Regions from separate parts of the Pantoea sp. GABEPS69 genome, predicted to be linked through region 1. Evidence: predicted binding sites of a transcription regulator. Region 1 holds the regulator's gene; each other region holds the start of a gene.
What was found. Region 1 encodes Fur, which represses iron uptake genes when iron is present. Its sites were predicted from a motif close to ATAATAATGAGAACNACTATCAA; they were not measured.
Positions count from the first base shown of each region.

Region 2: a site for Fur is predicted at 4,890-4,912, ahead of PVE98_RS03225 (TonB-dependent receptor domain-containing protein). Genes of this name have one in related genera too.
Region 3: a site for Fur is predicted at 3,662-3,684, ahead of fhuF (siderophore-iron reductase FhuF). Genes of this name have one in related genera too.

Region 1 covers NZ_CP118618.1:2,856,304-2,866,795, forward strand. The annotation lists gene phrB (deoxyribodipyrimidine photo-lyase) at 1-407, opposite strand, end outside; gene PVE98_RS13975 (2-thiouracil desulfurase family protein) at 409-1,365, opposite strand; gene PVE98_RS13980 (DUF2517 family protein) at 1,527-1,727, opposite strand; gene kdpE (two-component system response regulator KdpE) at 1,961-2,635, shown strand; gene pgm (phosphoglucomutase (alpha-D-glucose-1,6-bisphosphate-dependent)) at 2,917-4,557, opposite strand; gene seqA (replication initiation negative regulator SeqA) at 4,583-5,134, opposite strand; gene ybfF (esterase) at 5,385-6,149, shown strand; gene ybfE (LexA regulated protein) at 6,305-6,580, shown strand; gene fldA (flavodoxin FldA) at 6,715-7,245, shown strand; gene fur (ferric iron uptake transcriptional regulator) at 7,600-8,043, shown strand; gene PVE98_RS14020 (hypothetical protein) at 8,103-8,498, opposite strand; gene glnS (glutamine--tRNA ligase) at 8,735-10,402, opposite strand.
Region 2 covers NZ_CP118618.1:656,970-667,461, forward strand. The annotation lists gene cydB (cytochrome d ubiquinol oxidase subunit II) at 1-999, shown strand, start outside; gene PVE98_RS03195 (DUF2474 domain-containing protein) at 1,001-1,168, shown strand; gene PVE98_RS03200 (helix-turn-helix domain-containing protein) at 1,610-2,476, shown strand; gene PVE98_RS03205 (hypothetical protein) at 2,662-2,865, shown strand; gene PVE98_RS03210 (siderophore-interacting protein) at 3,096-3,887, shown strand; gene PVE98_RS03215 (PadR family transcriptional regulator) at 3,969-4,505, shown strand; gene PVE98_RS03220 (SelT/SelW/SelH family protein) at 4,516-4,803, opposite strand; gene PVE98_RS03225 (TonB-dependent receptor domain-containing protein) at 5,041-7,392, shown strand; gene PVE98_RS03230 (hemin-degrading factor) at 7,448-8,479, shown strand; gene PVE98_RS03235 (hemin ABC transporter substrate-binding protein) at 8,476-9,300, shown strand; gene PVE98_RS03240 (iron ABC transporter permease) at 9,293-10,291, shown strand; gene PVE98_RS03245 (heme ABC transporter ATP-binding protein) at 10,288-10,492, shown strand, end outside.
Region 3 covers NZ_CP118618.1:3,478,557-3,489,048, reverse strand. The annotation lists gene PVE98_RS17025 (nucleoside hydrolase) at 1-864, shown strand, start outside; gene PVE98_RS17020 (MFS transporter) at 1,060-2,280, shown strand; gene PVE98_RS17015 (YbaK/EbsC family protein) at 2,277-2,741, opposite strand; gene fhuF (siderophore-iron reductase FhuF) at 2,835-3,626, opposite strand; gene PVE98_RS17005 (diguanylate cyclase) at 3,754-4,848, opposite strand; gene PVE98_RS17000 (DUF1435 domain-containing protein) at 5,077-5,361, shown strand; tRNA gene PVE98_RS16995 (tRNA-Leu) at 5,407-5,493, opposite strand; tRNA gene PVE98_RS16990 (tRNA-Leu) at 5,527-5,613, opposite strand; tRNA gene PVE98_RS16985 (tRNA-Leu) at 5,646-5,732, opposite strand; gene rsmC (16S rRNA (guanine(1207)-N(2))-methyltransferase RsmC) at 5,863-6,894, opposite strand; gene PVE98_RS16975 (DNA polymerase III subunit psi) at 7,002-7,412, shown strand; gene rimI (ribosomal protein S18-alanine N-acetyltransferase) at 7,384-7,824, shown strand; gene yjjG (pyrimidine 5'-nucleotidase) at 7,842-8,522, shown strand; gene PVE98_RS16960 (YtjB family periplasmic protein) at 8,718-9,377, opposite strand; gene serB (phosphoserine phosphatase) at 9,486-10,463, shown strand; gene radA (DNA repair protein RadA) at 10,474-10,492, shown strand, end outside.

The DNA.
Region 1 (10,492 bases):
AGCAGGCTGTCGTCGAAGCCTTGGCAGATCACACCCGCCTTATCGAGGCGCTTTTCCGCCTCGGCGTCGCGCCTGCGCTCGTTCAGCTCATACTGGTAGTTGTAAAACAGCGCATCGACGCGGTGCTTTTCGCAGAAAGCGCTCAGCAAATCGATCGACGCGGCGAAATCATCGCACGCCTGCGTAAACAGCGTAATGCCGCGATCGGCCAGCGCCTGCTGCAGCTCAAGCAGGCTGTCGTAGACAAAAGCCGCCTGTTTCGGCGCCATATCGTGCTGACGCCACTGCTGCGGCGTGGCGATAAACAGCGCGATCACCTTTGCGTCGGGATCGCGGCAGGCGGCGCTCAGCGCCAGATTATCGTTCACGCGTAAGTCGTTACGCAGCCAGACTAAATGGGTGCGCATCTTACTGGCCGTAGCGCAGGCGCAGCGCCTCCGGGTAGGGATCGAAGTAGCGCTGCTGCGTCAGCCAGGGATGCGGATACTGCGACATGTAGTGCTTAAGCATGGTGATCGGCGCCAGCAGCGGCTGCACGCCGCAGCGATAGCGATCGATCAGCTCTGCCAGCTCCTGACGCTGCGGCGAGCTAAGCTGACGGCGGAAATAGCCCTGCGCATGCATCAGCACGTTGGTGTGGTTACGACGCGATGCGGGCTGCGACAGCAGTTCCATCATGCGGTTACGGTATTCAAAGGCGAAGGCTTCCAGCGAATCCCACTGGCTCATTGAGGCGACGAACGGGCCGAGCTCGCGATATTTCTCCTGCGAATGCGCCAGCATCAGCAGCTTGTAGCGGCTGTGGAAGGCGATAAGCTGCGCGCGCGTAAGCCCGCGTCGCCACATCTGGTTAAATTCGTGCAGCGCGCAGATGCGTCCAACGAAGTTTTCGCGCAGCGCCGGATCGTGCAGCCGGCCATCCTCTTCGACCGGCAGCCAGGGCAGCTCCGCCTTAAGTTTTTCGGCGAACAGTCCCATTCCCGCTTTACGGTTATTGTTGGTGTCGGGTTCATAGACGCGCACGCGCTCCATACCGCAGCTGGGCGATTTGGCGCACAGAATATAGCCGCACAGGTGATGCAGCGATTTAACCCGTTCCGCAGACCAGTCGTTCATCTGCTGGGTCAGCTCTTCGCCGCCCTCTTTGCTGAAGCAGAGATGGATCTCTTCATCGCCCTGCTTTACCAGCCGCAGCGCCGGACGCGGCGTCGGCAGGCCTATCGCCATTTCGGGGCAGATCGGTTCAAAGCGTACAAAGGGCGCAAGCTCGTTGACGGCAAACGCCAGACGTTTATGACCGCCGTCGAAACGGACTTGCTCTCCCAGCAGGCAGGCACTGATACCCAGCGGAATTTTTACGCTCATACTTGTACAACCTCCGAAATCTTGTAGAGGTTTAAGTGTAGCTGAAAATTGAATGAATAACAGCCTCAAGTCAGGGCTGGAGAGGCTTTTCTCTGTGACGGGGCTTCAGAAACAACAAAGCCCGATGGGGGAATCGGGCTCTTTTTTGCGATGCAACGGGATTACCAGAAGACGCCGCCGGCGGCTTCACTCTGCGCCAGCCAGACCGGCTTAGCGCTGGTTTTGCACCACATGCGATGAAGATAGCTGTAGAAACGTGCCCGATCCTGGCGAAACAGCATAACCGGCAGCGCCGCGACGCCCAGCAGGACAACCAGCGCGCGCCGCAACAGGACTTTATACACAGGATACTTTTGATACATCGTTGGCCTCCTTGAGAGCTGTGACTGAAATGTGATCTTGCTCAGATATTACGCTTCCCTGTGTAATTTTACTACTCATCCGACCACTATTTTTCGCTTTTAAGACTCACCTTCAGATAATAGTGTAAGTAAGTTACAGAATGGTTAAAGACTTGATCGCCTTATGATCAATTCGCAGCCGGATATTTTACTGCTACAGTAGCGCCAGGTTTTCAGGCATGGAGCACCGCTGCGTGGCCACCGTACTAATCGTTGAAGATGAAAAAGAGATCCGGCGCTTTGTGCGCCTTGCGCTGGAAGGCGAAGCGCTGAAGGTATTTGATGCCGACACGCTGCAGCGCGGGCTGATTGAGGCGGCGACGCGCAAGCCCGATCTGGTGATCCTCGATTTGGGCCTGCCGGACGGCGACGGACGCGACTTTATTCGCGAGCTGCGCCAGTGGAGCGCCGTGCCGGTGATTGTGCTGTCGGCGCGCGTAGACGAGCAGGATAAGATCGACGCGCTCGACGTCGGCGCAGACGACTATCTGACCAAGCCTTTCGGTATTGGCGAGCTGCTGGCGCGCGTGCGCGTGGCGCTGCGTCGTCATCCCGGCCAGCAGCCGGAGCCGGTGATCCGTTTCGCCGACGTTAGCGTCGATCTCGCCGCGCGCCGCGTGGTGCGCGCCGATCGCGAGGTGCATCTGACGCCGATTGAGTTTCGTCTGCTGGGCGTGCTGCTGAGCAATATCGGGAAGGTGCTGACGCAGCGCCAGCTGTTGAGTCAGGTCTGGGGGCCGAATGCGGTGGAGCACAGCCACTATCTGCGCATCTATATGGCGCATCTGCGGCAGAAGCTGGAGGCGGATCCGGCGCAGCCGAAGCATCTGCTGACTGAAACCGGCATCGGCTACCGCTTTATGCCATAAAAAAAGCGCCCAGGGGGCGCTTGATGCTTGTGTCACTGTGCAGACGCGGATGACATGGACCGATCGCAAAGTCCATGGCTCCATGCTCGCTCGGCCCGCGCGATTACGCATCTCATCCCTGATGTGCGCCCGTAAACGGGCTAACGCGCTGCGTTGTTCAAAAACGCTCCCGGCGTTTTTGTCCCTGTCGCGGGACGCTTTGCTCTTCGGTCCATACCATCCGCGTTTTGACTATTGAGCCGCCTGAAAAACCCTCTGGTTTACCAGCCAGCTCAATATTATCAGGCGTTTTTCAGCACTTCGCTGACGATCTCTACCGCTTCTTTCTCGATCTGCGCGCGATGCTCCGCGCCCAGGAAGCTTTCGCAGTAGATCTTGTAGGCGTCTTCGGTGCCTGACGGACGCGCGGCGAACCAGCCGTTTTCCGTCATCACTTTCAGACCGCCGATAGAGGCGCCGTTGCCCGGCGCCGCCGTCAGGCGCGCGGTGATCGGATCGCCCGCCAGGGTGTCGGCGCTGACCATCTCCGGCGACAGCTTCGACAGCGCCGCTTTCTGCGCAGAGGTCGCAGGCGCCTGCAGACGGTTGTAGCTCGGCGCGCCGAAGCGTGCAGCCAGCTCGTCGTAGTGCTGCTGCGGGTTTTTGCCGGTAACCGCGGTGATTTCCGCCGCCAGCAGGCAGAGAATGATGCCGTCTTTATCGGTCGACCAGGCGGAGCCGTCGAAACGCAGGAAAGAGGCACCCGCGCTCTCTTCGCCGCCGAAGCCGAAGCTGCCGTCGAACAGACCGTCGACGAACCACTTAAAGCCCACCGGCACTTCCACCAGCTTACGGCCGATATCGTTAACTACGCGGTCGATCATCGCGCTGGAGACCAGCGTTTTACCGACGGCGACCTCTTTGCCCCACTGCGGACGATGCTGGAACAGATAGTTGATCGCCACGGCCAGATAGTGGTTCGGGTTCATCAGGCCCGCCGGCGTAACGATGCCGTGACGGTCATAGTCCGGGTCGTTGCCGAACGCCAGATCGAATTTGTCTTTATAGGCCAGCAGGCCCGCCATGGCGCATTCGGAAGAGCAGTCCATGCGCACCACGCCATCTTTATCCAGATGCATAAAGCGGAAGGTCTGGTCGATGGCGTCGTTCACGATGGTCAGATCGAGCTGATAGTGCTCGGCGATGCGCTTCCAGTACTCCATGCCGGAGCCGCCCAGCGGATCGACGCCCAGCTTCAGGCCCGCTTTCTGGATAGCGGCGAAGTCGATCACCTGTGCCAGCCCTTCTACGTAAGGCTGGATCAGATCTTTCTCGACGATGCGGCCGCTTGCCCATGCCTGATCCAGCGGCAGACGTTTGACCTCTTGCAGGCCCGCTTTAATCAGCTGGTTGGCGCGATCTTCGACCACTTTGGTCACGTTGGTGTCGGCCGGGCCGCCGTTCGGCGGGTTGTACTTGATGCCGCCATCTTCCGGCGGGTTGTGCGACGGCGTAATCACGATGCCGTCCGCCTGCGCGCCGCCCTGCTTGTTGTGCTCAAGAATAGCGTTGGAGATAGCCGGCGTCGGCGTGTAGCCGTTGTCCTGCTGCACGATGACGTCTACGCCGTTGGCGGCCAGCACTTCCAGCACCGACAGAATCGCCGGCTCAGAGAGCGCGTGCGTATCTTTACCGACATAGCAGGGTCCGGTAATGCCGTTTTTCTTGCGCTCTTCCGCGATGGCCTGCGCGATCGCCAGAATATGGTGCTCGTTAAAGCTCTGGCGTCCTGCGCTGCCGCGATGCCCGGAGGTGCCGAATTTCACCGCATGGTCCGGATTCGCCACGTCGGGCTGCAGGACATAATACTGTGATGTTAACTGTGCAACGTTAATCAAATCGCTCTGCTGGGCGGGTTGCCCGGCACGGGGGTGACTGGCCATTGGCGCTTCTCCCTGACGCTTCAGTTTAAATGGTGCCGCAAACTTTCTCTGCCAGCTCCTGCGGGAACTGCATTGAGACCATGATGTGTTCCACCATGCTGCATTTACGGCCGGTATTGGTATTGGTGATCACCCAGTACGGCGTGCCGGGGACATGCTTCGGCTTAGTATGGGTGCCATTTTGCAACAGCGTTTGCTCGTCGCCCGCAAAATAGACGCGAGTACGGCCCTGCAGCGACGCAGTGGCTTCAGCAAACGCCGAAGGATCAAGACGATAGAGCGTTGAAAGAACCATCATAAAGCGATTAACCGCTTTCTTCTGTTCGGCATATTCGTCGGACAGCAGCAGCTCACGCACGGCGCGCACGCGATCCTGCGGGCGGTTTTCCGCGCGCACAGGCTGGATCGTTTTTTGCGCCGCGTCGCCAGCGGCTAACGGCGCCGCTGCCGCAGGCGCACTTTGACCGGCATTAAATTTTAGCATCCGCCGTAAAATGTCAGAGGCGCTCTCGCCGATATGTTGCGTGTGGCTGGCGATATAGCGGTAGAGGTCTTCGTCAACTTCGATCGTTTTCATCTTTTTCCGTACGGTTTCGACTCGTGACAGAACCACGCCAGCCTGAAAAACGCCGTTGCAACGCTCGGTTGCTGGCGAGACAGGCGGGTTCTAACATAAGGATTATAAAGTTAAATCCAGGCGGGCTGATAGCCTTCGCACGCTCAGACGGCAAAAGTCGGAATATGCCCTAAAGCCTGCCGTGTCGTCGCGCCTGGAAAGGTGAAAGCATGATAACCTAACCCAAGGTCCCCATCTTAAGAACTTTGCCATGATTTTAAATGCTCGTCTGCAAACTGACCAATCAATCGCTGCTTCCTTGCCCATCCTGTTTATTCACGGCCTGTTCGGCAGTCTGGATAACCTCGGCGTGCTGGCGCGCGGCCTGAAAGACGCGGGCCCGCTGATACAGGTAGATGTGCGCAACCACGGCCTGTCGCCGCGCGCCGACGAGATGAGCTATCGCGCCATGGCGCAGGATATGCTCGACACCCTGGATGCGCACCAGATCGATCGCGTCGCCGTTATCGGCCACTCAATGGGCGGAAAAATCGCCATGGCGATGAGCGCGCTGGCGCCACAGCGCCTGGAGAGGCTGGTGATGATCGACATCGCGCCGGTAGATTATCAGACGCGACGCCACGACGAGATTTTCGCCGCCATCCGTGCCGTTAGCGACGCGGGCGTGCGCCAGCGCAGCGAGGCCGCGCAGGTGATGCGTGCTCATATAAAGGAAGAAGGCGTCATCCAGTTTATTCTCAAATCGTTTCAGGATGGCGAGTGGCGCTTCAACGTTCCGGCGCTATGGGAAAATTACGCTACAATATCTGGCTGGGAAGCGGTGCCGCCCTGGCCGCATCCCGCGCTCTTTATACGCGGCGGCGACTCGCCCTATCTCGACAACCAGCATCGCGACGCGCTGCTACGTCAGTTTCCCGCCGCGCATGCGCACGTCATCAGCGGCGCCGGCCACTGGGTGCACGCCGAGAAACCTGATGCCGTATTGCGCAGCGTCCGCCGCTTTTTTGCGCTTTAAAAGCAAAAGCTTGCCGTTCGCGGTTTAGCATTGGCGTCATCACTTCGGCTGGAGTATGATGGCGCGCTAAATTTTGCCGCTGCTCATTTTTTTGCCGCGGCAATGGCCCATTTCGTTATAAACGCGCCTGCTCGCGCCGCTAGTTTTACTAACCCATGGCAAAAGAACACACTGACCGCACTACGCTGGATCTGTTTGCAAACGAGCGTCGGCCCGGTCGACCGAAAACCAGTCCGCTCTCGCGTGATGAACAGCTGCGCATCAATAAGCGCAATCAACTGAAACGTGACAAAGTGCGCGGGCTGCGTCGTGTCGAACTCAAAATGACCAGCGAAGCCGTGGATGCGTTAAACACCCTGGCTGAGCAGCGCAATATCAGCCGCAGCGAACTGATTGAACAAATGCTGCTGGCGCAACTCAAACTGGGCTGAATAGCGCAAAGCGCACGCAGAAGCAAATGGAGCGGCTTTTCGAGTTCCGCCCTTTTGCCCGCTCTGCTATCATTCGCTTAATTGTGCGCTCTGCGCATGCACTCATTATCAGGATTTAAGAGGTTATTTACCCCATGGCAATCGTAGGCATCTTCTTTGGCAGCGATACCGGCAACACCGAAAACATTGCAAAAATGATCCAGAAACAACTGGGCAAAGAGGTTGCGGAAGTGCATGACATTGCCAAGAGCACGAAAGAAGATCTCGAGGCGTTCGATATCCTGCTGCTGGGCATTCCGACCTGGTACTACGGCGAAGCGCAGTGCGACTGGGACGACTTCTTCCCGACGCTGGAAGAGATCGATTTCAACGGCAAGCTGGTCGCGCTTTTCGGCTGCGGCGATCAGGAAGACTATGCGGAATATTTCTGCGACGCGATGGGCACCATTCGCGACATTATCGAGCCGAACGGCGCGGTGATCGTCGGCCACTGGCCGACCGAAGGCTACCATTTCGAAGCCTCTAAAGGTCTGGCGGACGACAAGCACTTCCTCGGCCTGGCGATTGACGAAGATCGTCAGCCGGAACTGACCAATCAGCGCGTCGAGGCCTGGGTTAAGCAGATTTCCGATGAGCTGCAGCTGCAGGCGATCATCGAAGCCTGATTACCCACATACTCAATGTGGGCGCTGGCTCACATTGAGTTAATGGTTTTTCCTATAGAAATAATAGCTACAGATTTTTAACTTTTATCTCTGATTCTGTACAATACCCACATCGGTTATCTGCTTATTTCTTCCGCGAGGTCAGGAAGTTAGCGAGATGATAACGAACCTCCTGCATTTCTCCGCCCGGCGCCGTTACGCATCTTCTTACAGCCCGTGTTGATTTCAGGCGTTTCCCTCGGTTTTCATTTCAAAACTTCACCTCTATAATGAGACGCAAATGAGAATAGACACCGAACGACATTCAAGGCAAGGCGCCTCAAGTAACCAGCAAAGTAACAGGACAATATCCGCATGACTGACAACAACACCGCATTAAAGAAGGCTGGCCTGAAAGTCACGCTGCCCAGACTTAAAATTCTGGAAGTGCTTCAGGAACCTCAGTGCCATCACGTCAGCGCGGAAGATCTGTATAAACGCCTGATTGATATGGGCGAAGAGATTGGTCTGGCTACCGTTTATCGCGTACTGAACCAGTTTGACGATGCGGGCATCGTGACGCGTCATAACTTCGAAGGCGGAAAATCGGTTTTCGAACTGACCCAGCAGCATCATCACGATCACCTGATCTGCCTCGACTGCGGTAAAGTTATCGAATTTAGCGACGAATCAATCGAATCGCGCCAGCGAGATATTGCTACCCGCCACGGCATCAAGCTGACGAACCACAGCCTCTATCTCTATGGACACTGCTCGCTGGGCGATTGCCGCGAAGACGAAACGCTCCACGATCAGTAAAGATGTGTGCTATGCAGTAATTCTATAAGCCGGTCTGTGTACCGGCTTTTTTTATGCCGTCAGCCGACCAGCGTTTCGTGCAGATAGCGCCAGCGGGGAATCGACGTGGTGCAGTCGAGGATCGCCAGCGAGATGCGCGCCTGATCGCTGCCGTTAATCATCTGCAGCTCGCGATACTGAATAGTGACCTCATCTTTGCCCTGAGAGATTACCGCGTGTTCGCTGGTGGCGATGCGCATGCCTTCGCGACGCCCCTGTAGCTGACGAAACAACTCTTCCGTTTGATTCAAATCGAGCAGCCGACCCTGCGGCGTGACCATGCGGAAATCGGGATGGAAGTGCGAAAGCAGCAGTTCGAAGGTATCGTCTTCGCCTGAAGGCTGATTGAATATACGTTCGATTAACTGATGTAAAACTACCACGCTGTGTTTTGCTTCCTGACCAAGAGCCGTCATCATTTTTCCTTTTTATGCCCGCATAGCCTCTTCAAAGAGCGAATAGCCTACCTGAAAAAACGAAATTCACATCTGGAAATTGATTAATTTTCGTTAACTCAGACAACTCCCAGACTGGTCAGACAAGCGGTAATCATTTGTTACAGAACAAAAAATTGCCTTGCAGCTAATTGCAGATATAAAAAAGGGCGATTGCTCGCCCTGTAGTAATTTTATCATGCCGTTAATGCAAAAATTTAATCGCCGATTTTCGCCCAGGTATCGCGCAGACCCACGGTGCGGTTAAACACCAGCTGGTTCGGACGCGAATAGTGGCTGTCGGCACAGAAGTAGCCTTCACGCTCAAACTGGTAAGGCGCTTCCGGGCTGGCGTTCTGCAAACCTGGCTCGACGAATCCCTGACGAATTTCCAGCGAATTCGGGTTGATGGTGGTCAGGAAATCCTCTTCCGCGCCTGGATTCGGCACGCTGAACAGGCGATCGTAAAGGCGGAATTCCGCCGGCAGCGCATGGTCGGCGGAGACCCAGTGGATCACGCCTTTCACCTTGCGGCCGTCAGCCGGATCTTTGCTCAGGGTATCGACGTCGCAGGTGCAGTAGATGCAGGTGATATTCCCCTCTTCATCTTTTGCCACGCGCTCGGCGCGGATCACGTAAGCGTTGCGCAGGCGTACCTCTTTGCCCAGCACCAGTCGCTTGTACTGCTTATTGGCTTCTTCGCGGAAGTCAGCGCGATCGATCCAGACTTCACGGCCAAACGGCACTTCGCGGGTGCCCATCTCCGGCTTGTTCGGATGATTCGGCATGGTGATGATTTCGTTATGGCCGGCCGGCAGGTTCTCAATCACCACTTTCAGCGGATCGAGCACCGCCATGGCGCGCGGCGCGTTTTCGTTCAGATCGTCGCGAATGCAGGATTCCAGCGACGCCATCTCGACCACGTTATCCTGTTTGGTAACGCCGATACGGCGGCAGAACTCGCGGATCGAGGCGGCGGTGTAGCCGCGACGGCGCAGGCCCGATACGGTCAGCATGCGCGGATCGTCCCAGCCTTCCACTACGTTTTCGCTGACCAGCTGCGTCAGCTTGCGCTTCGACATCACCGCATATTCGAGGTTAAGACGCGAAAACTCATACTGGCGCGGATGCACCGGTATAGAGATGTTATCCAGCACCCAGTCATAGAGGCGACGGTTATCCTGGAACTCCAGCGTACAGAGCGAATGGGTAATGTTTTCCAGCGCATCGGAGATGCAGTGGGTAAAGTCGTACATCGGATAGATGCACCACTTTTTGCCGGTCTGGTGATGCTCGGCGAACTTAATGCGGTAGAGCACCGGATCGCGCATCACGATAAAGCTGGACGCCATATCGATTTTGGCGCGCAGGCAGGCTTTACCCTCGGCGAATTCGCCGTTGCGCATTTTTTCGAACAGCGCCAGGTTCTCTTCGACGCTGCGGTCGCGATAGGGGCTGTTTTTGCCCGGCGCGGTCAGGGTACCGCGATATTCGCGGATCTCTTCCGGCGTCAGCTCGTCGACATAGGCCAGACCTTTATTGATCAGTTCAACCGCGTAGTGATAAAGCTGATCGAAGTAATCTGAGGAATAACGAACGTCACCACTCCACTCAAAGCCCAGCCATTGCACGTCGCGCTTGATGGACTCGACGAACTCCATATCCTCTTTAACCGGGTTGGTATCGTCGAAACGCAGGTTGCACTGCCCCTGATAGTCCTGAGCGATGCCGAAGTTCAGGCAGATCGATTTAGCATGGCCGATATGCAGATAGCCATTGGGCTCAGGCGGAAAACGGGTATGCACGCTACTGTGCTTGCCGCTCGCCAAATCTTCGTCGATGATCTGACGAATAAAGTTAGTTGGGCGGGCTTCAGCCTCACTCATCTCTCAATCCTCAATACGTATAGCGGGTGGTTTGTACCACGAAGTAACGGAGTATGATCCACAAAGCGTCGAAGGGAAACAACCGGTTTG
Region 2 (10,492 bases), 1.9 Mb from region 1:
GATTTTTCCATTATCTGGTTCGCGATTATTGTTTTCGCCACCCTGATGTACATCGTCATGGACGGTTTCGATCTCGGTATCGGCCTGCTGTTTCCCTTTAACAAGGACGCGGTCGAGCGCGACATGATGGTGAATACCGTCGCGCCGGTCTGGGACGGTAACGAGACCTGGCTGGTGCTGGGCGGCGCGGGCCTGTATGGCGCCTTCCCGCTGGCCTATTCAGTGATTGCCGATGCGCTCTCTATTCCGCTGACGGCGATGCTGATCGGTCTGATCTTCCGCGGCGTTGCCTTCGAGTTCCGCTTTAAGGCGACCGAGACGCACCGCGCATTTTGGGACAAGTCGTTCGTTGCCGGTTCTGTGCTTGCGACCTTTAGCCAGGGCGTGGCGGTCGGCGCGATGCTCGACGGCATTAAGGTGACGGGCCGTCATTTCAGCGGCTCGGCGATGGACTGGCTGGCGCCGTTCCCGCTGTTCTGCGGCGTGGGTCTGGTTATCGCCTATGCGCTGCTGGGCTGTACCTGGCTGATTATGAAAACCGAGAACGAGCTGCATCGTAAGATGTCTGCGCTGGCGACGCCGCTGGTGATCGCGCTGCTGGTGGTTGTCGGCATTATCAGTCTCTGGACGCCGTTCAGCCATGACGCCATCGCGCAGCGCTGGTTTACCCGTCCAAACCTTTACTGGTTCCTGCCGGTTCCGGTGCTGGTGCTGCTCTGCTCGTGGGGCATTGTGCGCGCCATTAAGCGCGAGGCGCACTATTCGCCGTTCCTGCTGACGCTGGCGCTGATTTTCCTTGGCTTCTCTGGCCTGGGCATTAGCGTATGGCCGAATATTATTCCGCCTTCGGTGACTATCTGGCAGGCGGCGTCGCCGGCGATTAGCCAGGCCTTTATGCTGGTGGGCAGTTTGTTAATTATTCCGATGATCCTGGGCTACACCTTCTGGAGCTACTACGTGTTCCGTGGGAAAGTCAAAGCAGACGAAGGATACCATTGATATGCGAACCGAGGTCGGCAGCGTGAAAAACCACAAGGAACCCAAAGCCCCGTTGTGGAAACGCATTCTGTGGCTGGTGGTGATCTATGGAGCAAGCGTGCTGGCGCTCGGCGTCGTGGCCACGCTGTTCCGGATGATGATGACAGCGGCAGGGATGCGCAGCCACTAGTGGTTTCTGGTTGATGATGAAGGCTGGCTCTGCCAGCCTTTTTTTATGCTGGTGTGAATGTCGGAGTGGATGCGGATGGCATGGACCGAAGAGCATCCGGGGTTTTAGCCTTGTAAAAACCGCACAGATATTGAAACGCGGAGGGCATGGACCGAAGAGCAAAGCGTCCCGCGACAGGGATGTCGCGGGACGAGCGAGCAGGGATGCGTAAAGCGACTTTGCGATCGGGCCATGCCATCCGCGTCTGCACCAGCACCGCACCATCATCCATAATAAGCAGGCCGACTTTGCCAGCCTTTTCTGTTCGGTTTTCTGGCTAAACATTAAGTGCCTTTTACCCGCGCTTTGCTTACGCTTCCTTTACCCTTCCTTACATGCGGAAGGCATTTTTGTTATGATTATGTGACTAATCTCGCAATACTTTCTACGATCCGCACCGAAATGCTCAGCCTGAACGTTAAAAAACAGTACATCAGCGATCTGGTGGACTGGATTGAGGCGAATCTGACCGACGATCTTAATATCGATCTGATTACCCTGAAATCCGGCTACTCCAAATGGCACATGCAGCGCATGTTCAAAGAGATGACCGGCCAGACGCTGGCGGCCTATACGCGCAAGCGTCGTCTCACCATGTCCGCTATGGCGCTGCGGCTGACCCGCATGCCGCTGATCGACATCGCGGTGCGTTTTGGCTTTGATAACCAGCAGAACTTCACCCGCGTCTTCAAAAGTCACTTCTCGCTTACGCCGGGCGCCTTCCGCCGCGTGCCTGACCTGCAGCTGCAAAGCTTTCATGGGCCTATCTCCGTATATGGCGAAATGCTGCAGGCGCAGCTGGTGGAGCGCGATGAACTGCAGCTGCGCGGCGAACTGATCGAATGGGAGTGCAAATTCGGCGACTACGTGCGCGACCATGCGCAAACTGTCGCGCAGCAGGCGCGCCACTTCGTGCAGCTGGCCGCGCCCCACGTCGAGCGCGGCTGGCTCGGCTTTCAGTACGGCCCGGGCAGCTCGGCGGCGGAGCAGCAGCATATCAGCCTGTTCCAGGCGCTGGAGAGCCAGCACGCCGACATTCTGGGATCGCAAATCGTCAACTGGACCTCGGCGCGCGGCCTCTACGCCACCTTTCCCTGGCAGGGCGCGCCCGAGCAGCTGACGCGCTTTATCGCCGATCTCTACTACGTGCATCTGCCCGCGCTGGGCGTCGCGCGCCGGCAGGGCAAAGATCTGCTGCGACTGGATATGAAAGCCTCGACGCCGGATGCGCTGGTGGGGCTCTTCTCGATACCGGTCGCCCAGAGCTGAAAACGGCTTTTCGTGCGGTGAAATGTGATAAACCGCACGATTTTATAAAATAGATGCGCTTTCTGGCGTAAAATTCCTGCCTTAACCCGGAAGCCATGCGGATATCGTGCATTTGGCCTGCCGGACTGGATATTCATCTGCCTTTCAGGTTCATTCCGAACCAGACAGTTAAAACGACGACAATCATGAAACTTTCTACGCTGTTCCTTGCTACGGCGCTTGCTGCGTTGCCGCTTTTCGCCAGCGCCCAGATGGCTGAACCCTTTACGCCGCCTGCCGGCCTGCACCCGCATGCCCAGCCGACCCAGCACGAAATCCTGGGCGACAATGCGCTGCCGCAGCAGTCGCAAAAACAGTTCAGCTCAGACGTGTTAAACGACAACGTCTGATTGCCACGCGCGCTCATTCGGCGCGCGCCTTCGCTTTATCCCTTCTTTTACCGCTGTGCAGGCGTTTGCCCGCGCAGGTTTTCGGCTGTGCGAAAACAGCACAATCCATCCTTGCGCGTAAGATATATCATGAGTAATCTGAGCGTCTCAAATGAGAATCATTTCTAAAATATCTCACGTAATGACGTTTGCAGCCGAAGGCGCTGGCCAGCTGCGTAACAGGAGAACTTATGCATTCCGACAACCGAGCCTCCCGCAGCCGCGCGCCGCAGCGCGTGCGCAACGAGCTGCGTTTCCGTCGCATCAGCGTCGCCAGCAAAACGCTCGTCGCCGGTGAATTCTGGCGCGTGGTGTTTCACGGCAGCGATCTTGCAGGCTTCGCTTCGCCAGGCTTTGACGACCATATCAAACTCTTTTTCCCGCAGGAGAGCGGCGCGGAGTTGCCGCTGCCGCAGATGACCGACGAAGGCGTGGTCTGGGCGAATGGCGCTCGTCCGCCGGCGCGCGACTACACGCCGCTCGCCTTTGACGGCGAATCATCGCTGACCATCGATTTCTACATCCATGAGGGCGGCGTCGCCAGCGGCTGGGCGCAGCAGGCGCAAGAGGGCGATCGGTTAATTATCGGCGGCCCGCGCGGCTCGCTGGTGGTGCCGACCGACTACGCGTTTCAGCTCTACGTCTGCGACGAAACCAGCCTGCCGGCCTTTAAGCGCCGCGTGGCGACTGCCGAGGCGCAGGAGATTCATCTGTTTGCCTGCGTGGATGAGGCGACCGGCCGCGACTACCTGCCAGATCTGGCCGGCGTGAATGTGCACTGGCTCGGCAGCGGCGTCGCGCAGTCGGGTAAGCTTGAGGCGCTAATTGCCGAGCTGGATAACATCAGGCTGCCGCAGGAGGATTACTTTATCTGGCTGACCGGCGAAGGCGCGTTCGCGAAAGCGCTCGGCGACTACTTTGTCGAACGTCGCGGCCTGGATGCCGCCCAGGTGCGCGCCGTCGCTTACTGGCACGCCAGATAGACTGCTGCCGCCGCCCGTGTTGAATTTTGCCAGGCGGCGGACTACTATCATCCTCCCGTAAAAACTCCCTTCAGGCAGGCAATGAAACAGGATCCGGCTTTCTCGTGTCACCAGGATTCCGCTGCGCGCGGTGAATGCGGCGGTCGTCGCAAACGTCGTGAGAAGATGCTGGATGCCAGCGATATCCGCCTGTTAATGCTGCACTTCCTCGCGCAAAACGATGCGCACGGCTATGAGCTGATCAAGTCGATCGAAGAGCTTTCCAGAGGGGAATATTCTCCCAGCCCCGGCATTATTTACCCCAACCTGACGCTGCTGGAAGAGATGGACGCTATCCGCGTGGTGGACGCGCAGGCGTCGCGCAAGGCCTATACGTTGAATGCGGCAGGGCGCGCGCGGCTGGCTGAACAGCAGGCGCATATCGCGCACCTTATCGAGCGTCTCTCGTCGCTGGCGGTGTTGGTTAACAACCGCAGCCTTCCCGACGTCGATCGGGCGATTCATCGCATACGCACCACGCTCAATAGCCGCCTGTCGCAGCAAGATATCTCGGCTGAAACGCTGGAAAAGGTGGTCGAAGCGCTGAATGCGGCGGCGGATAAAATCGCCGCCAGCTAACGCCGCTGCCTCAGGGCTTCTTCTTGTCTACATGACCCAGCGAACGCTCCGGGAAGCAGAGATCGCGCACGCGCTGCTTCAGCGCCGCCGCATCGGGAAAACCGCCGTCGCGCTTACGCTCCCAGAGCGTCTCGTTATCAAGGGTAATAACAAAAATGCCGCCGGTGCCCGGCTTGAGCGTCACCGCCGACAGGTCGTCCGCGAAGGTTTGCAGCAGCTCCTGCGCCATCCAGGCGGAGCGCAGCAGCCAGTTGCACTGCGTGCAGTAGTGAATGGTGACGGACGGTTTCTCAGTCATAGGGTTTCCGTAGCGAAAAAAGAGAAGAGCGCACGGCGCAGCTTGGCAATTCGTGCGGTGTAAGATACATCTTACTCTAAAGCTAGTTGATAATGATTACCACTTACATTACATTTCTGGCGAAATTATTCCTATAAAAATGACGTTTCTCTTTACGGCTTTATGTGCGAAGCCGAAATTTAGCTACTGACAGCAAGTAAGTGAGCAAATACTAACAATCAAAAGGTATTTGCGCTTATGTCTTTAATGTTTCAGGGATTGACCCAACAGCGGCTGTGTAAAATTGCGCTGCTCGCCTCATCTGTTCACGCCGCCTGCGGCTACGCCGCCAGCGATTCGCCTCTCATTGACACCGCCAGCAGCGATGCGGTGATGACCGTTACCGCGCCGAAACCCAAAGCGGGCAACAAAACCACCCTGACCGCAGCCGATCTGCAAAAGCGCGGCGCGAACGACTTCGGTTCCATCATGCGCTACGAGCCGCTGATCGCCGCCACCGGCTCGGCGGGCGGCTCCTCCTCGGGCAAAAGCGGCTTCGATCGCGCAGGCTACAGCGGCTACAACATTCGCGGGCTGGAGAGCAACCGCGTCGGACTTGACGTTGACGGCATTCCGCTGCCGGACGCCACCGGCCGCGCCTATGCCAGCCGCGCTGGCAACAATACCTTCGGCATCGGTCGCGGCGACTACATCGATCCCTATATGTTCGGCAGCATCGAGATTGAGAAGGGCGCGACCGCGGTCGATCAGCCCAACGCCTCGATTGGCGGCAACGTCTCGTTTCACAACAAAAGCGCCGACGACTACCTGAGCGGCAGCAAAAACACGTACTTCGGCTATCAGAGCAACTACAACTCCGCCGACCGCAGCTGGCACAACGGCATCACGGCCGCGGCGGGTGACGACGAACTGCGCGGCCTGTTCGTCTACAGCCGCCGCGACGGGCAGGAGACGCAAAACAACAGCGGTGTGAAAGAGGCCTATCCGGCTAACTGGCACTCCGACGCCTTTATGACCTCCGGCATCTGGCAGCCGAATGACCAGCACAAGCTGAGCGCCACCTTCGACTACTACCATAAAACCAACCACACCCACTACGACGGCTGGGACACCTCTGGCAATACCATCTGGGGCACCTCGCAGCAGCAGAGCGACACGCGCCGCTTCGGCGTCAGCCTGGCGGATGAGTGGACGCCCTACAACGATCTGCTGGACACGCTGACCACGCGCCTCTACTGGCAGAAAACCGAATCGCACGACAATACGTTTATGCCGGGCAGCGCCAGCGCATATCAAAGGGTCTATTCGGATTACAACACCCGCAGCCTGGGCTTCGACACGCGCGCCAGCAAAATCGTCGGCCGCCATGAGCTAAGCGCCGGCGTCAACGCCCGCATGGAAAACAGCGAGCGTCCGTTCCGCCAGTCGCCCGCGCCGAGCCAGACCAGCGTGATTATGCAGCCGCAGGCCGACAGCCGCAGCTACACTGTCGCCGGCTTTGTGCAGGATAAGATCAACTTCGACCTCGACAGCCACGGCTTCGCGCTGATCCCCGGCGTGCGCGTGATGTATCAGAACACCAAACCGCGCAACCTCGCCGATCTCACCGCTGGCAGCCGCGTGCTGACCGAAGAACAGCTGGAAACGCTCTACGGCTCCGGCAACAGCGATACCGAAGTGCTGCCATCGCTCACCCTGCAGTACGATCTCACCCCTGCGCTTATCACTTATTTGCAGTACAAGCGCGGCGTACAGTTCCCGACCGCCAGCCAGCTTTACGGCTCCTGGAACCTTGGATCCAGCTATGCAGGGCGCGCCCAGTACGCGCTGGTCGGTAATGCTGATCTCGACACGGAAACCAGCAATAATTTTGAATGGGGCCTGAAAGGCCAGGCGGTGGAAGGCGTGACGGTAAACGCCTCGCTGTTCTACAACCAGTACAAAAACTTTATCGCCTACACGCGCTACACCCGCGCCGGCAACCCCGATAAGTTCGTCAACGTGCCGGGCAACATCTATACCACCTATCAGGCGGAGAACCGCGACAAGGCCTATATCTACGGCGCTGAGCTGGCGACCCGCATCAACTTCGGCAGCTGGTTCCAGCCGGTCGACGGGCTGAGCGCCACCTTCGCGCTGGGCTATAACGAAGGGAAATCGAAGTCGAGCTACTCAGGCGACAAATATGTCGATCTCGACAGCGTCGCGCCGCTGAAGGCGATTGTCGGACTGGCGTGGGACGACGTGCAGCGCGGCTATGGCGCGGCCGTGACCGCGACCTTCGTGAAAGGCAAGCGCGCCACCGAGACCGGCCGCGAAAGCTACAGCAACAGCGGCGCGGCGCTCGCTGACGCCGCCGGCGAGTATATGCGCGTGCCGGGTTATGGCATGGTGGATGCAACGGCCTACTGGCAGGTGGCGAAAAACGTCCGGCTGAGCGGCGGTGTCTATAACCTGACCGACCGCAAATATTGGGACTACACCAGCAGCCGCGAGCTGACCAGCGACACGGCGCAGGATCGCAACGACGTGGCGCTGGCGGTGATGCCGGGCCGGACGTACCAGCTGGGCGTCAACGTCGATTTCTAATCACTGGAACGCCCTGCGCAGGCGCAGGGCGCATCTCTTAGGGGAGCAAGGCGCAATGAATTCACTGTGGCAGCACTACCAGACGCTGAAAAGCCGTCATCCGAAAAAATATGCCCGCGAGCTGGCTGCGCTGATGGGCATCAGCGAAGCGGAGCTGTGCGCAGCGCGCGTCGGCCAGGAGGCGCAGCCGCTGAAGCCGCAGTTTCGCGAGCTGCTGTCGGCGCTGGAGGCGGTGGGCGAAACGAAAAGCATCACCCGCAATGAATATGCGGTGCATGAGCATCTTGGCCTTTATCAGAACCTGAAGCTGGGCGATCACGCCGGGCTGGTGCTGAACCCGCGCGCGCTCGACCTGCGCATCTTCCTCAGCCAGTGGCGCAGCGCTTTCTTTCTGCGCGAGCAGAGCGCGCACGGCGAGCGGCAGAGCATTCAGATCTTCGATCGTCACGGCGACGCGGTGCTGAAAATTTACGCCACCGACCACACCGATATGGCGGCCTGGCAGGCGCTGATCGCGCGCTTTGTCGACGACGCGCCCGCCGCGCTGCATACAGAGCCTGTGGAAACCGCCCGCTTCGCCGAGCATATCGACGCCGCCGCTATCGACAGCGAATGGCGCGCCATGACCGACGTGCATCAGTTTTTCGCTCTGCTGAAGCGGCATAACGTCTCGCGACCCCAGGCGTTTCGCGCGGCGGGCAGCGATCTGGCGTGGCGCGTGGATAACGACGCGCTGGCGCGGCTGCTGACGCTGGCGCAGCGAGACGGCAACGAAATCATGATTTTCGTCGGCAATCGCGGCTGCACCCAGATCTTTACCGGCGCGGTGGAAAAAGTGGCGCCGATGGATAACTGGCTCAATCTGTTCAATCCACACTTTACCTTGCACCTGATGGCAGATCAGATCCATGAGAGCTGGGTGACGCGCAAACCGACCGGCGACGGCTTCGTCACCAGCCTGGAGCTGTTCGCGGCCGACGGCACGCAGATCGCCCAGCTCTACGGCCAGCGCAGCGAAGGCACGCCGGAGCAGGCGTGCTGGCGCGAGCAGGTGACCTCGCTGAGCGCGGCGGGAGAAGCCGTATGAAAGGGGTAATCGCCGGCCTAACGCTGCTGCTGGCGCTGCCGTCGCTGGCGGCGGAGCGGGTGATCTCCATCGGCGGCGACGTCACGCAGATCGTCTACGCGCTGGGCGCGCAGCAGGCGCTGGTGGCGCGCGACAGCACCAGCCAGCATCCGGCGCTGGCGAAGCGGCTGCCGGACATCGGCTATATGCGTCAGCTCAACGCCGAGGGCATTCTGGCGCTGAAGCCGACGCTGGTGCTGAGCAGCGAGCTGGCGAAACCGTCGCTGGCGCTGCAGCAGGTCGCTCAGGCTGGCGTTAAGGTGGTGGAGATAAGCGGCGAGAACAGCCTGGCGGCGATCCCCAAAAAGATCGCCGCCATCGGCAAGGCGCTGCACCGCGACGAAGAGGCGCAGGCGTTGGCGCAGCAGGTTAACCGGACGCTGGCGGCACTGCCGAAGCGGCCGCTGCCGGTGAAGGTGCTGTTTATTATGTCGCACAGCGGCATGAAGTCGCTGGCGGCGGGCAGCGATACCGCCGCCGACGGCGCCATCCGCAGCGCGGGCCTGATCAACGCCATGGCGGCGGTGCCGCGTTATCAGCCGCTGTCGCAGGAGGGCGTCATCGCCGCCGCGCCGGATCTGGTGGTGATCGGCGACGATGGGCTGAAAACCCTCGGCGACGAAGAGAAGGTGTGGCAGCTGCCGGGCCTGGCGCTGACCCCGGCTGGCCAGCATAAGAACCTGCTGGTGATCGACGAGATGGCGCTGCTCGGTTTCGGCCTGGATACGCCAGGCGCCATCGTTAAGCTGCGCAAAGCGGCGGAAGCGGCGCGGCATGAGTAATGCCGCCGCGCCGCGCTGGCTGGCGCTGATGCTGGCGAGCATGCTGGCGGCGATGGCGCTGGCGGCGAATCTCGGCGCGATGCCGCTGTCGCTGCGCGCGCTGTGGCGGGCGCCGCTCAGCGATATGGTCTGGCAGATCTGGCTGCATATCCGCCTGCCGCGCGTGCTGCTGGCGGTGCTGATCGGCATGGCGCTGGCGGTCTCCGGGGCGGTGATGCAGGGGCTGTTTCGCAATCCGCTCGCCGATCCCGGCCTGCTCGGCATCAGCAGCGGCGCGGGGCTGGCGGTGGCGATCGCCATTCTTCTGCCGCTGACGCTGCCCCCGCTGCTGGCGCTCTGGCTGCCGACCCTGGCGGCCTTTCTCGGCAGCCTGGCGGTGATGGCGCTGATCTTCAGCCTCAGCCAGCGGGCGCAGGGCAGCCTGGCACGGCTGCTGCTGGTGGGCATCGCCATCAACGCGCTGTGCGGCGCGGCGGTGGGCGTGCTCTCCTGGCTCAGCAACGACCAGCAGCTGCGTCAGCTTTCGCTGTGGGGCATGGGCAGCCTGAGCCAGGCGCAGTGGCCGATGCTGGCGGTTTGCGCCGCCTTTATCCTGCCAGCGCTGCTGCTGACGCAGCGACGCGCGCGCCATCTTAACCTGCTGCAGCTGGGCGAAGAGGATGCGCACTATATGGGCCTCGACGTCAGGCGCACCCAGCGGCAGCTGCTGACGCTGAGCGCGCTGCTGGTAGGTGCGGCGGTTTCGGTCAGCGGCATTATCGGCTTCGTGGGCCTGGTCGTGCCGCACGTGATGCGCTTCTGCCTTGGCAGCGATCACCGCTGGATGTTGCCCGGTTCGGCGCTGGCGGGCGCGATCCTGCTGCTGCTGGCGGATACGCTGGCGCGCACCCTTGTGGTGCCCGCCGAGATGCCGGTAGGACTGTTGACCAGCCTGCTGGGCGGTCCCTGGTTTCTCTGGCAGATCCTGCGCCAGCAGCGAGGAGTGGAATAATGGATCAGTTAGAGGCGCGCAGCCTGCGCTATGCGCGCGGCGGACGGGTGCTGATCGACGCGCTGGATCTGTCGCTGGCGTCGGGCGAGCTGGTGGCGCTGATTGGCCCGAACGGCGCAGGCAAATCGACGCTGCTGCGGATGCTGACCGGCTTTCTGACGCCCGATGAGGGCGAGTGTCGGCTGGGCGATCGTCCCTTAG
Region 3 (10,492 bases), 620 kb from region 1:
GTCGCAGGCAATACGCCGAGCGACATCGGCGCGCAGGTAACGAAAGATCTGCTGACGCGCCTCGGCTCGGCCATTCCGGTGGTGCAGGGCGCCGCTCAGGCGCTGAAAGAGGATCATGCGCCCTGGCGCGCGGCGCTCGATAACCGCGTAGAGCAGCTCGATATGGTCAGGCTGTGGCAGGGCGTGCGCGCGCCAAAGCCGATGGCAGCGGATGGCTACGATGCGGCCGAGGCCATCGGCAGACTGATTTGCGACAACCCCGGCGAAATTACCCTGGTGGCGCTCGGCCCGCTGACCAACGTAGCCATGGCGCTGCAGCGCTATCCGGCGATGGCGGAAGCGGTGGCGGAGATTGTGGTGATGGGCGGCGTATTCGCGCTGGACGACTACATCAAAGATACCAATTTCGGTCTCGATCCCGAGGCGGCGCATCAGGTGCTACACAGCGGCGCGGCTATCACGCTGGCGCCGATGGACGTGACCACGCAGACGCTGCTGACCCATCAGGATCTGTCACGCATCACCGCCAGCGATCATCCGCTCTCTCATTTCGTGCGCGACACGCTGCGTCCGTGGATCGATTACTCTATCCGCACCCGCAATCTGCCGGGCAGCTGGATCCATGACGCGCTGGTGGTCGCCTGGCTGCTGAATCAGCGCGTGGCGAACGGCACCGACTACCGCGTGGATATCGAACTGCGTCCGGGCGCGACGCGCGGCAAAAGCTGGCGCTACCGCACGCCGCTGCGCGTCGACGTCGGCATCCCTGTCGACAGCGGCGCGCTGGTCCATGTGCTGCACCACGTCGATAACGCGCTGCTGCTGGAAATCCTCGAACAGGCCCTGACGCAGCTGAAACGCTAATCCTCAGGACGATTCCCTCGACGTGACATGCGCCGACACCCTTAGTTACATCCTGACGTCAGGGATGCCAGCATTTGAACGCGCTCGCGTTTAGCAAAGTGCTATAAACAAAACGTTAACAGTATCGTAACCGTCTCGGCGGTTACGCCTCTTTCTTTCGGACCTTTATCCGAATGGCACTGACAGGATACGTTTATGTTTAACTGGACCCCGACCCAGCGGAATGTGGCGTTTGCCAGCTTCGCCAGCTGGACGCTGGACGCGTTTGACTTTTTTATACTGGTGTTTGTTTTAAGCGACCTCGCGCAATACTTTCACGCCTCGGTTTCAGAGGTGTCGATCGCGATTATGCTGACGCTGGCGGTGCGCCCGATCGGCGCGCTGCTGTTTGGACGGCTGGCGGAAAAATATGGCCGTCGGCCGATTCTGATGCTCAATATCGTGCTGTTTTCCCTGTTTGAGCTGCTCTCCGCCTGGTCGCCGAGCTTCAGCGCCTTTCTCGGCTTTCGCATTATTTACGGCGTGGCGATGGGCGGCATCTGGGGCGTCGCCTCGTCGCTGGCGATGGAGACCATTCCCGACCGCTCGCGCGGGCTGATGTCCGGCATCTTTCAGGCGGGCTATCCGTGCGGCTATCTGCTGGCCTCGGTGATCTTCGGGCTCTTTTTCGACGCGGTAGGCTGGCGCGGCATGTTCCTGATCGGCGCGCTGCCGATTTTGCTGCTGCCGTTTATCTACTTCAAAGTGCCGGAGTCGCCGGTCTGGCTGGCGGCGCGCGAGCGCCAGGAGAGCAGCGCGCTGCTGCCGATCATCCGCCAGCACTGGAAAATGTGTCTCTACCTGGTGCTGCTGATGGCCTGTTTCAACTTCTTCAGCCACGGCACTCAGGATCTCTATCCCACCTTCCTGAAGGTGCAGCATCAGTTCGACGCACACACCGTCAGCCTGATCGCCATCAGCTACAACATCGCGGCGATGCTGGGCGGCGTCTTTTTCGGCGCGCTGTCGGAGCGTATCGGGCGTAAAAAGGCGATTATGCTGGCGTCGCTGCTGGCGCTGCCGGTGCTGCCGCTCTGGGCCTTCTCCAGCGGTTCCTGGGCGATTGGGCTGGGTGCGTTTCTGATGCAGTTTATGGTGCAGGGCGCATGGGGCGTGGTGCCGACGTATCTCACCGAGCTGGTGCCCGCCAACGCGCGCGCGGTGCTGCCGGGCTTCGTCTATCAGCTGGGCAATCTGATCGCCTCGGTCAACGCTACGCTGCAGTCGCGCATCGCCGAGGCGCATAACGGCAACTACGGTCTGGGGATGGCCATCGTCGCCGGTACGGTAGCAGTGCTAATCTGCCTGTTTGTCGCCTTCGGCCGCGAAACGCGCGGCATCGAAATATCAGGCGCGGTGTCGAAGCCGACGCACTAGAGCGCTTCGCACACGTCTACCCACTGCGCCTGCGTCAGCTCGGCCATGCGCTGTGGGGTAATACGCACGGCGCTATGGACGGCGCCTGCGGCGGGCAGCACTTCGTCGAAGCGGCGCAGCGACTCGTCGCAGTATACCTTCAGCGGATTTTCCAGCCCGAACGGGCAGACGCCGCCAACCGGATGGCCGGTCCAGTTCACCACCTCATCGACGCTCAGCATGCGCGCTTTAGCGCCCAGCGCCGCTTTCAGCTTGCGGTTATCGAGCCGCGCATCGCCGCGCGTGACGATCAGCACCACCTCGTCCTTAACTTTCAGCGACAGCGTTTTGGCGATCTGTCCCGGCGCAACGCCGTGAACGCGCGCCGCCATCTCCACGGTAGCGGTGCTTTGCGACATCTCGATAATGTCGATATCAGGTGCGTGTTCGGCGAAAAACTGCCGTACCGACTCCAGGCTCATCTTTTTCTCCATGCAGGTCGAAGGCGTAAAAACTGCCACAAGGGAGAAAAAGTGTAAACGAGAGAAAAGGAGAAAGTGCGTCGGGAGACGGTTTTATACGCTGAGCGTGCAGTTGCCGCAGCGTTCGACGTCGGGAATACGGTAGCGCTGGCAGCAGCTGCGTCTGACCATCTCGCCGCCGCGCGGCAGCATAGTGCGGTAGAGCGGATTGTCGCTGCCGTCCTGCAGGCGGCTGGTAAAAAAGAGCGTCTGCTCAAGCTGCAGAATCGTCGCTTCGTCCAGCAGGGTTTTCAGCTCGCCGAGAAACCAGTGAAAAGAGAAGCCCATATTATTCCAGATTAGCCTGACGTTGATGCCGCCGTGCTGGGCGATACCGTTCACCGCCGGGATCAGATGCTGCTGGATCAGGCGATCGATGCGCTGCGGCGCGGTAAGGTAGCGCGCCTCTTCATCTTCGTGCATCGCGATCCAGAAGGCGCAAGGGTGGCCATGCTCGTGGAACTGAACGTGGATATGCTGCGGCGAGCAGTCGAGCGCGCGCGATTCCGCCAGCAGCGCCAGCATCAGCGGCGGCAGCAGCAGGCCGAAATACCACTGCGCCCAGAGCGACTGAACCGGCTTCGCCTCCTGGACAGCATCGGGATGCTGACGATAGAGATAGTCGCTGTAGCGCTGCGCCAGCGCAGGGAACTGTTCCGGGCTCGCCCACTCCGCCAGCGTCAGAGCGTCTGCGGGTGCGGCTTCATCAAGGTGGATGCTCTCCAGCATATAGGGGTGCTGCTCGCGCATCAGATCGCGCAGGGCGCGCGCCAGCGATCGATCGCCCTGCATAAAAATAGGCTGAGCGTACTGAAAGCGTTGAGATTGCTGCCTGATGTTCGCCATGCTGAATAACACGCCCTGGAAGCAGAGAAGAAAGAATGATAATCGTTCTTAGTCCTATTCACAAGTCGGCGGAAAGGCCGGCGCGGCCGGGGGCTTACCGCGCACCGCCGCGATGGCGGGCGAAGAGTTAAAGCGCTTCGCCGCTGACGGTCAGGGTTTTAGGCAGGTCTTCCCAGGCGAGAATAGTATTTCGGCCCTGATTTTTGGCGACGTAGAGCGCGCGATCGGCGTTGGCAACTGCCTGATCGAACTCGTCGTCGAAGATTGGCGCAATGCCGGCGCTGACGGTCACGTGGGTAGAGACCTTTTCGTTGAAACGGTGGGGGATCTCCAGATCGAGTACATACTGGCGAATGCGCTCCGCCAGCTTCATGGCGATCGACGCGTTGACGTTGGTCATCAGCACCAGAAACTCTTCGCCGCCGTAGCGCACCACCACATCTCGCGAACGCACGGCATCACGGATCGCCACCGACACGCGCGCCAGCGCCTGATCGCCCATGGCATGGCCGTAGTTGTCGTTGTACGCCTTGAAGTGGTCGATATCGAGCAGCAGCACGAAGTGGCTGCCCGCGTGATTCTCCAGAATATTATCCAGCCGGTTTTTCAGCCCGCGGCGGTTATAAAGGCCGGTCAGCGGGTCCAGCATGCTGAGATCGCTGAAGGTCTCTTTTTCTTCATAGAGCTGGCGCATCAGACGACGGGTGAAGCGATCGACGCGGCGGCGCATCAGGTGCTGCAGAGAGAAGCCAATCAGCGGCAGCGAAATGGTCAGCAGCAGCATCGCCAGATGCGCGCCCTTATCCAGCAGCAGCACCGTGACCACGGGTGGGGTGATATGCAGACAAAATGCCGGCAGGTAATCGCTCAGGGCGATTGCGCTGATAAAAAATACGCTCAGCAGACTAATCATCAAAAAATTGTCGTCAAAAAAGAAAACCTGCTGATATTTGAGCTCAATATGCCAGGCCCAAAAGACGCCAAGCAGCAATGCTACAGGATTTAATAAAGGTAATTTCAGTTTGGGCCTGATTAAACACGCTATTAACGTCGAGGCGCTAAATAGCGCGACGGTAATAATCGGAACAGGCAAGTCCGCTGCCGGGCTGCCGGCGAAAGGGATCAGGCAAAAAAGCGATACGGCGACATTTAAAAACAGAAAGAGCATCAGCGACAGCCGATATTTGCTCTGTTTCAATTCATCGTAAGATTGTAATTTCATTATTAATACTCGAAACGGCCCTGAAATATCAAAGCGCATTCCGGCAAAAATAAATTCATTTGCCGGACAATGAGCAAATTTGCTGTGTTATGAAAGGTGTTATCGGCCGCAATCTAGCATTTTCCAACTGGTCTGTCATCTTCCCGCCCGAGGGCGAAAAAAACAGGCTGCAAGATAAGATTTATTATCATATGATAATGCGAATTCTTATCATTTGAGGTCGACGCCATGTTAATGGCCGTGTTCGCCGCCTGCGGCTTGTGGGGGTTCAGCTGGGTGATGGGGAAAAAACTGGACAGCGCCTGGGGCGTGCTGTTGCCCTGCGCGGCGATGCCATGCTTTGCGCTATGGGAGCCGAGCTTTAGTCAGTGGCGTCTCGTGATGATCGTCGCGCTGCTGTTGACGGTGGTGATGCTGTTCCATCGCCGGTTGCGTCACTATCTGCTGCTGCCTTCATGTCTGGCGTTAGCGGGCGGATTAGCGGCCGTTGCGGTGAATTTTCATGGGGCCTGAAACAGAGAGAGCAAAACAGAGAGGTGGAGCAGGGGAGGACAACTCTGGTGCGAAGAGAGGGACTTGAACCCTCACGTCCGTTAAGACACTAACACCTGAAGCTAGCGCGTCTACCAATTCCGCCACCTTCGCATTTGAGTTATCTTGCTTTTCATATCGCCGCATTGGTGCGAAGAGAGGGACTTGAACCCTCACGTCCGTTAAGACACTAACACCTGAAGCTAGCGCGTCTACCAATTCCGCCACCTTCGCGCAGTGCGATGCGAGATGAAAATCGTGGTTGTTGGTGCGAAGAGAGGGACTTGAACCCTCACGTCCGTTAAGACACTAACACCTGAAGCTAGCGCGTCTACCAATTCCGCCACCTTCGCGTACCAGCAATACATGACAGTATTGCAACCACGGAGGCGCATTCTAGAGATTTTACACCCGGCGTCAACAGATATTTCGCGACGGCGAATCGACTGCTGTAAAAAGCAACGTTTTCACCGTCGCTGCTGCTTAGCGCGCTTTCGCGCCGCGGCCGTAAACGGCGCGGTAAACCTTGAAGCGTCCGTTTTGCGCCAGCACTTCATGGCTGCCGAAGGTTTCGTCCAGCACCTGCGGATAGGGCAGGAAGGCGTTGGCCACAATGCGCAGTTCGCCGCCGGTGTTGAGGTGCTTCACCGCGCCGCGGATCAGGGTCTGCGCCGCGTCCAGGCTGGTTTCGCGCCCTTCGTGGAACGGCGGGTTGGAGAGGATCAGATCGAAGCGGCCGGTAACGTCGGAGAAGACGTTGCTCGGGAAAACGTCGCCCTCGAAGCCGTTGATCGCCAGCGTCGCCTTGCTCGCCTCAATCGCCGCGGCGTGCACGTCGCACAGGGTCAGACGCACTTTCGGCGAGTGGTTGGCCAGCACCGCCGACAGCACGCCCGTGCCGCAGCCGATATCCAGCACTTTGCCTTTGGTGTGCGGCGCCAGGGTGGTGAGCAGCAGCGCGCTGCCGATATCGAGGTCGTCGCGGCTGAAGACGCCCGGCAGGGTGCAGATGGTCAGCGGGTCGAGATCGTAGCTGTCGCGGAAGCTTTCGGCGTCGAACGTCGGCTGGCTTTCCAGGCGGCCGTGATAGAGTCCGCAGCGGCGCGCGCTGTCGATTTTGTCCAGCGTCGCCCACTCTTCGACCATGCCTTCGGCGCTGCGCACGCCGCTGCGGTTTTCGCCCACGACGAAAATGTCGCAGCCCAGCGGCAGCAGGGAGAGCAGGTTCATCAGCTGGAACAAGGCTTCCGGCTTGTTTTTCGGCCAGTAGTAAATCAGCGTGTCGCAGCCTTCAACGTCTTCCTGCGTTGCCACCAGACCGTAACGCGCCCGTTCGCCCAGACGGCGACTCAGGTTTTGCCAGTGATGATACTGCTGGGTATGCGCGCGCGACGAGGCGGTCTCCAGCTGAGCGGGCAGGTCATCCTGCATGTCGCCAGCGAACAAGACGTGGCGGGCGGTAAATTCATCACTGTGGCGCAGTATGACTTCGCTGGCCGGGGTAAAAGCAGACATGAAAGGCTCCTGTTAGATCAGAGCGGCGATTATAGTGGTTTGTTGGCGCATGTTCGATGGGTTTGCTAGCATAGCGTCGCATTCCGGCAGCACATCAAGGGTAAATCATGACGTCCAGGCGCGACTGGCTGTTACAGCAAATGGGAATAACGCAGTATCAACTGCGACGCCCGCGCGTGCTTCAGGGCGAAATCGCGGTACGGCTGACGCCAGGCACAAAACTGATTATCGTCGCCGACGTCGCGCCCGGCCTGCACGAGCCGCTGGTGCGCGACGTGCTGCACGTGCTCGACCTGCAGCCCGCCCAGGTAATGGCGCTGACGCCCGATCAGCTGCAGATGCTGCCCGAATCGCTCGACTGCGCGGGCTGGCTGATTGGTATCGACGGGCCGCACCCCTTTAGCGGCGTCGCGCTTCACTCAGCCTCTTTAAATGAACTCTCCAGCAGCGGCGCGGCGAAACGCGCGCTCTGGCAACAGATGTGTAACCATGACAGCGATCTCTTTCCTCACCCCTGAGGACACCGCCCAGGCTTTCGCCATCGAGTGCCGCAGCCACGCTTTTCCGTGGCGCGAACAGACCTTCGCCAGCAATCAGGGCGAGCGTTTTCTTAACTATCGCCTCGACGTCGATGGCGTGATGGCCGCCTTCGCTATTACGCAGGTGGTGCTGGATGAGGCGTCGCTGTTCAATATCGCCGTCGATCCCGCTTTCCAGCGGCGCGGCTACGGACGTCAGCTGCTGCAGCATCTTATCGCCGAGCTGGAGAAGCGCGACGTGATGACGCTGTGGCTGGAAGTGCGCGCCTCTAATCATCCCGCTATCGCCCTGTACGAGCAGCTCGATTTCCACCAGGTGAGCCGCCGCCCCAACTACTATCCCACCGCCAGCGGACGTGAAGACGCCATCATCATGGCGCTGACGCTGTAGGCTTTTAAGGAGCTGTAATGTTAAAAGACTGGGATTGCATCCTGTTTGATGCCGATGACACCCTGTTCCACTTCGACGCGTTTGCCGGGTTGCAGCGTCTCTTCGCCGGCTACGACGTTCAGTTCACCGATCAGGATTACGTCGACTATCAGGCGATCAACAAGCCGCTGTGGGTCGATTACCAGAACGGCGCCATCTCTGCGCTCCAGCTGCAGACGCGGCGTTTCACCGGCTGGGCGGAAAAGCTGAGCGTGGCGCCTGACGTGCTTAACAGCGGCTTTCTGAGCGCCATGTCGGAGATCTGCATGCCGCTGGAGGGCGCGGTCAGCCTGATGCACGCGCTGCACAACAAGGTGCCGATGGGCATTATCACCAACGGCTTTACCGCGCTGCAGCAGGCGCGTCTGGAGCGCACCGGCTTCCGCGACTACTTTTCGGCGCTGGTGATCTCCGAGCAGGTCGGCGTGCCTAAGCCGGACGCGGCTATTTTCAACTACGCGCTGGAGAAGATGGGCAACCCGGATCGCAGCCGCGTGCTGATGGTGGGCGATACGCCGGAGTCCGATATTCTCGGCGGCATGAACGCCGGTTTAAAAACCTGCTGGATCGATCACGGCACGCGACCGCTGCCAGAGACGATTCGTCCGACCTGGACGGTGACCTCGCTGGGCGAGCTAAAGGCGCTGCTGCTCGCCTGAGTATCTATGCACCGTAGCAGCTGATTTAAAGCTAAGAAGCCCGCAAAGCGGGCTTTTTTTTCATTTAAAAACTATTCACGAATCTATTCACGAATCTATTCATTCGACGTGAATGGACTTGCACTTTTGCTTGAATACGCTCTGGTTGACCCCATATTAAATGGCGAAAACCGATAAACAGGGCGTGCCTGTGGCTTAAGGCACCGATTCTTTCTTCTCGCCTTCGTCGTCGCCATCCTCTTTAACCGGCGTGCTGGCGGTCAGCAAAAACGGCGACTGCTGCCAGCGGGTGCGGCGATCGCGCAGTAGCGTGCGCGACAAAATAATGCCGATGGCCAGCGCCAGCAGCATCATCAGGCGCAGAATATTGGTGGTGTTGTCGACCTGACGCGATTCGGTGACCAGCACATGGGTATCCAGCGTCACGCGCAGAAAGCCGAGCGGGCCGTCGCTGTTGCCGAGCGGCTCCACCAGCTGATGATTGAAGTAGCTGCCGGCGCGCTTGCCGTCGAGCGCGAGGCGATCGCGCACGTTGATGTTTTCGCCGCTGTGCGCCACAAGGCTGCCGTCGTCGGCGTAAACCGAGGCGTCGAGAATGCGGCTGTTGGTGGTCATCTGATTGAGGATGGCTTCGATCTGGCTGCGGTTATCGTCGCTGTTGTCCATCAGCGGCGACAGGCTAAAGGCGACCTGTTTCGTCAGCGTCTGCGCCAGCTCTTCGACCTGCTCGGAGCGCGCCATCTGATGGCCGAGGCTAAACCAGGAAGCGCCCTGCATCAGAACGACTAACAGCGCCAGCGAGATCAGCACAATCACCGTGCGATGTAAGCGAAATTTCAGTGCCCTTTTAGCCATCGATAACCTGTGTCACGTTACAACAGAAACCAGGAGATTATGTTGCCAGAAGCGGCGCAGACAAGGTAGCCTCTTGCGTGGTTTTGTTGTCCCCCTACAGGAGCTCTGATGCCGAACCGTCTTACCTGGTGCGATCTGCCCGCCGAACTCTCCGAATGGCCGGGTTTACCCCTTTCCCTTAGCGGCGACGAAGTGATGCCGCTGGACTACCGTGCCGGTCGGACCGGCTGGCTGCTGTATGGTCGTGAACTGACTAAACAACAGCTTACCGATTATCAGCATCAGTTAGGCGCGGCGATGGTGATCGTCAGCGCCTGGCGCGTCGACGAGTATCAGGTGGTGCGTCTGGCCGGTTCGCTGACGCCGCGCGCCGCGAAGCTGGCGCACGAGAACGGTCTCGACGTCGCGCCGCTCGGCAAGATCCCGCATCTGAAAACCCCGGGCCTGCTGGTGATGGACATGGACTCCACGGCGATTCAGATCGAGTGCATCGACGAGATCGCCAAACTGGCGGGCAGCGGCGAGCTGGTGGCGGAAGTGACCGAGCGCGCGATGCGCGGCGAGCTGGACTTCGCCGCCAGCCTGCGCCAGCGCGTGGCGACGCTGAAAGGCGCCGACGCCAATATTCTGAAGCAGGTGCGCGACGAATTGCCGCTGATGCCGGGTTTGACCGAGCTGGTGCAGAAGCTGCAGGCGCTGGGCTGGCAAGTAGCGATCGCCTCCGGCGGCTTTACTTATTTCGCGGAATACCTGCGCGACAGGCTGCATCTGGCGCACGTCGCCGCCAACGAACTCGAAATGCGCGACGGCAGGCTGACCGGCGAAGTGCTGGGACAGATTGTCGACGCGCAATACAAAGCGGATACCCTGAAGAAGCTGGCGCAGCGTTTCGACATCGCGCCGGAGCAAACCGTCGCCATCGGCGACGGCGCCAACGACCTGCCGATGATTAAGGCTGCGGCGCTGGGTATCGCTTATCATGCTAAACCCAAAGTGAATGAGCAGACGCAGGTGACTATCCGTCACGCCGATCTGATGGGCGTATTTTGCATCCTCAGCGGCAGCTTGATTCACGAAGAGCGTTAGAGGTACTGATTTGGCCAAAGCGGCAAAAC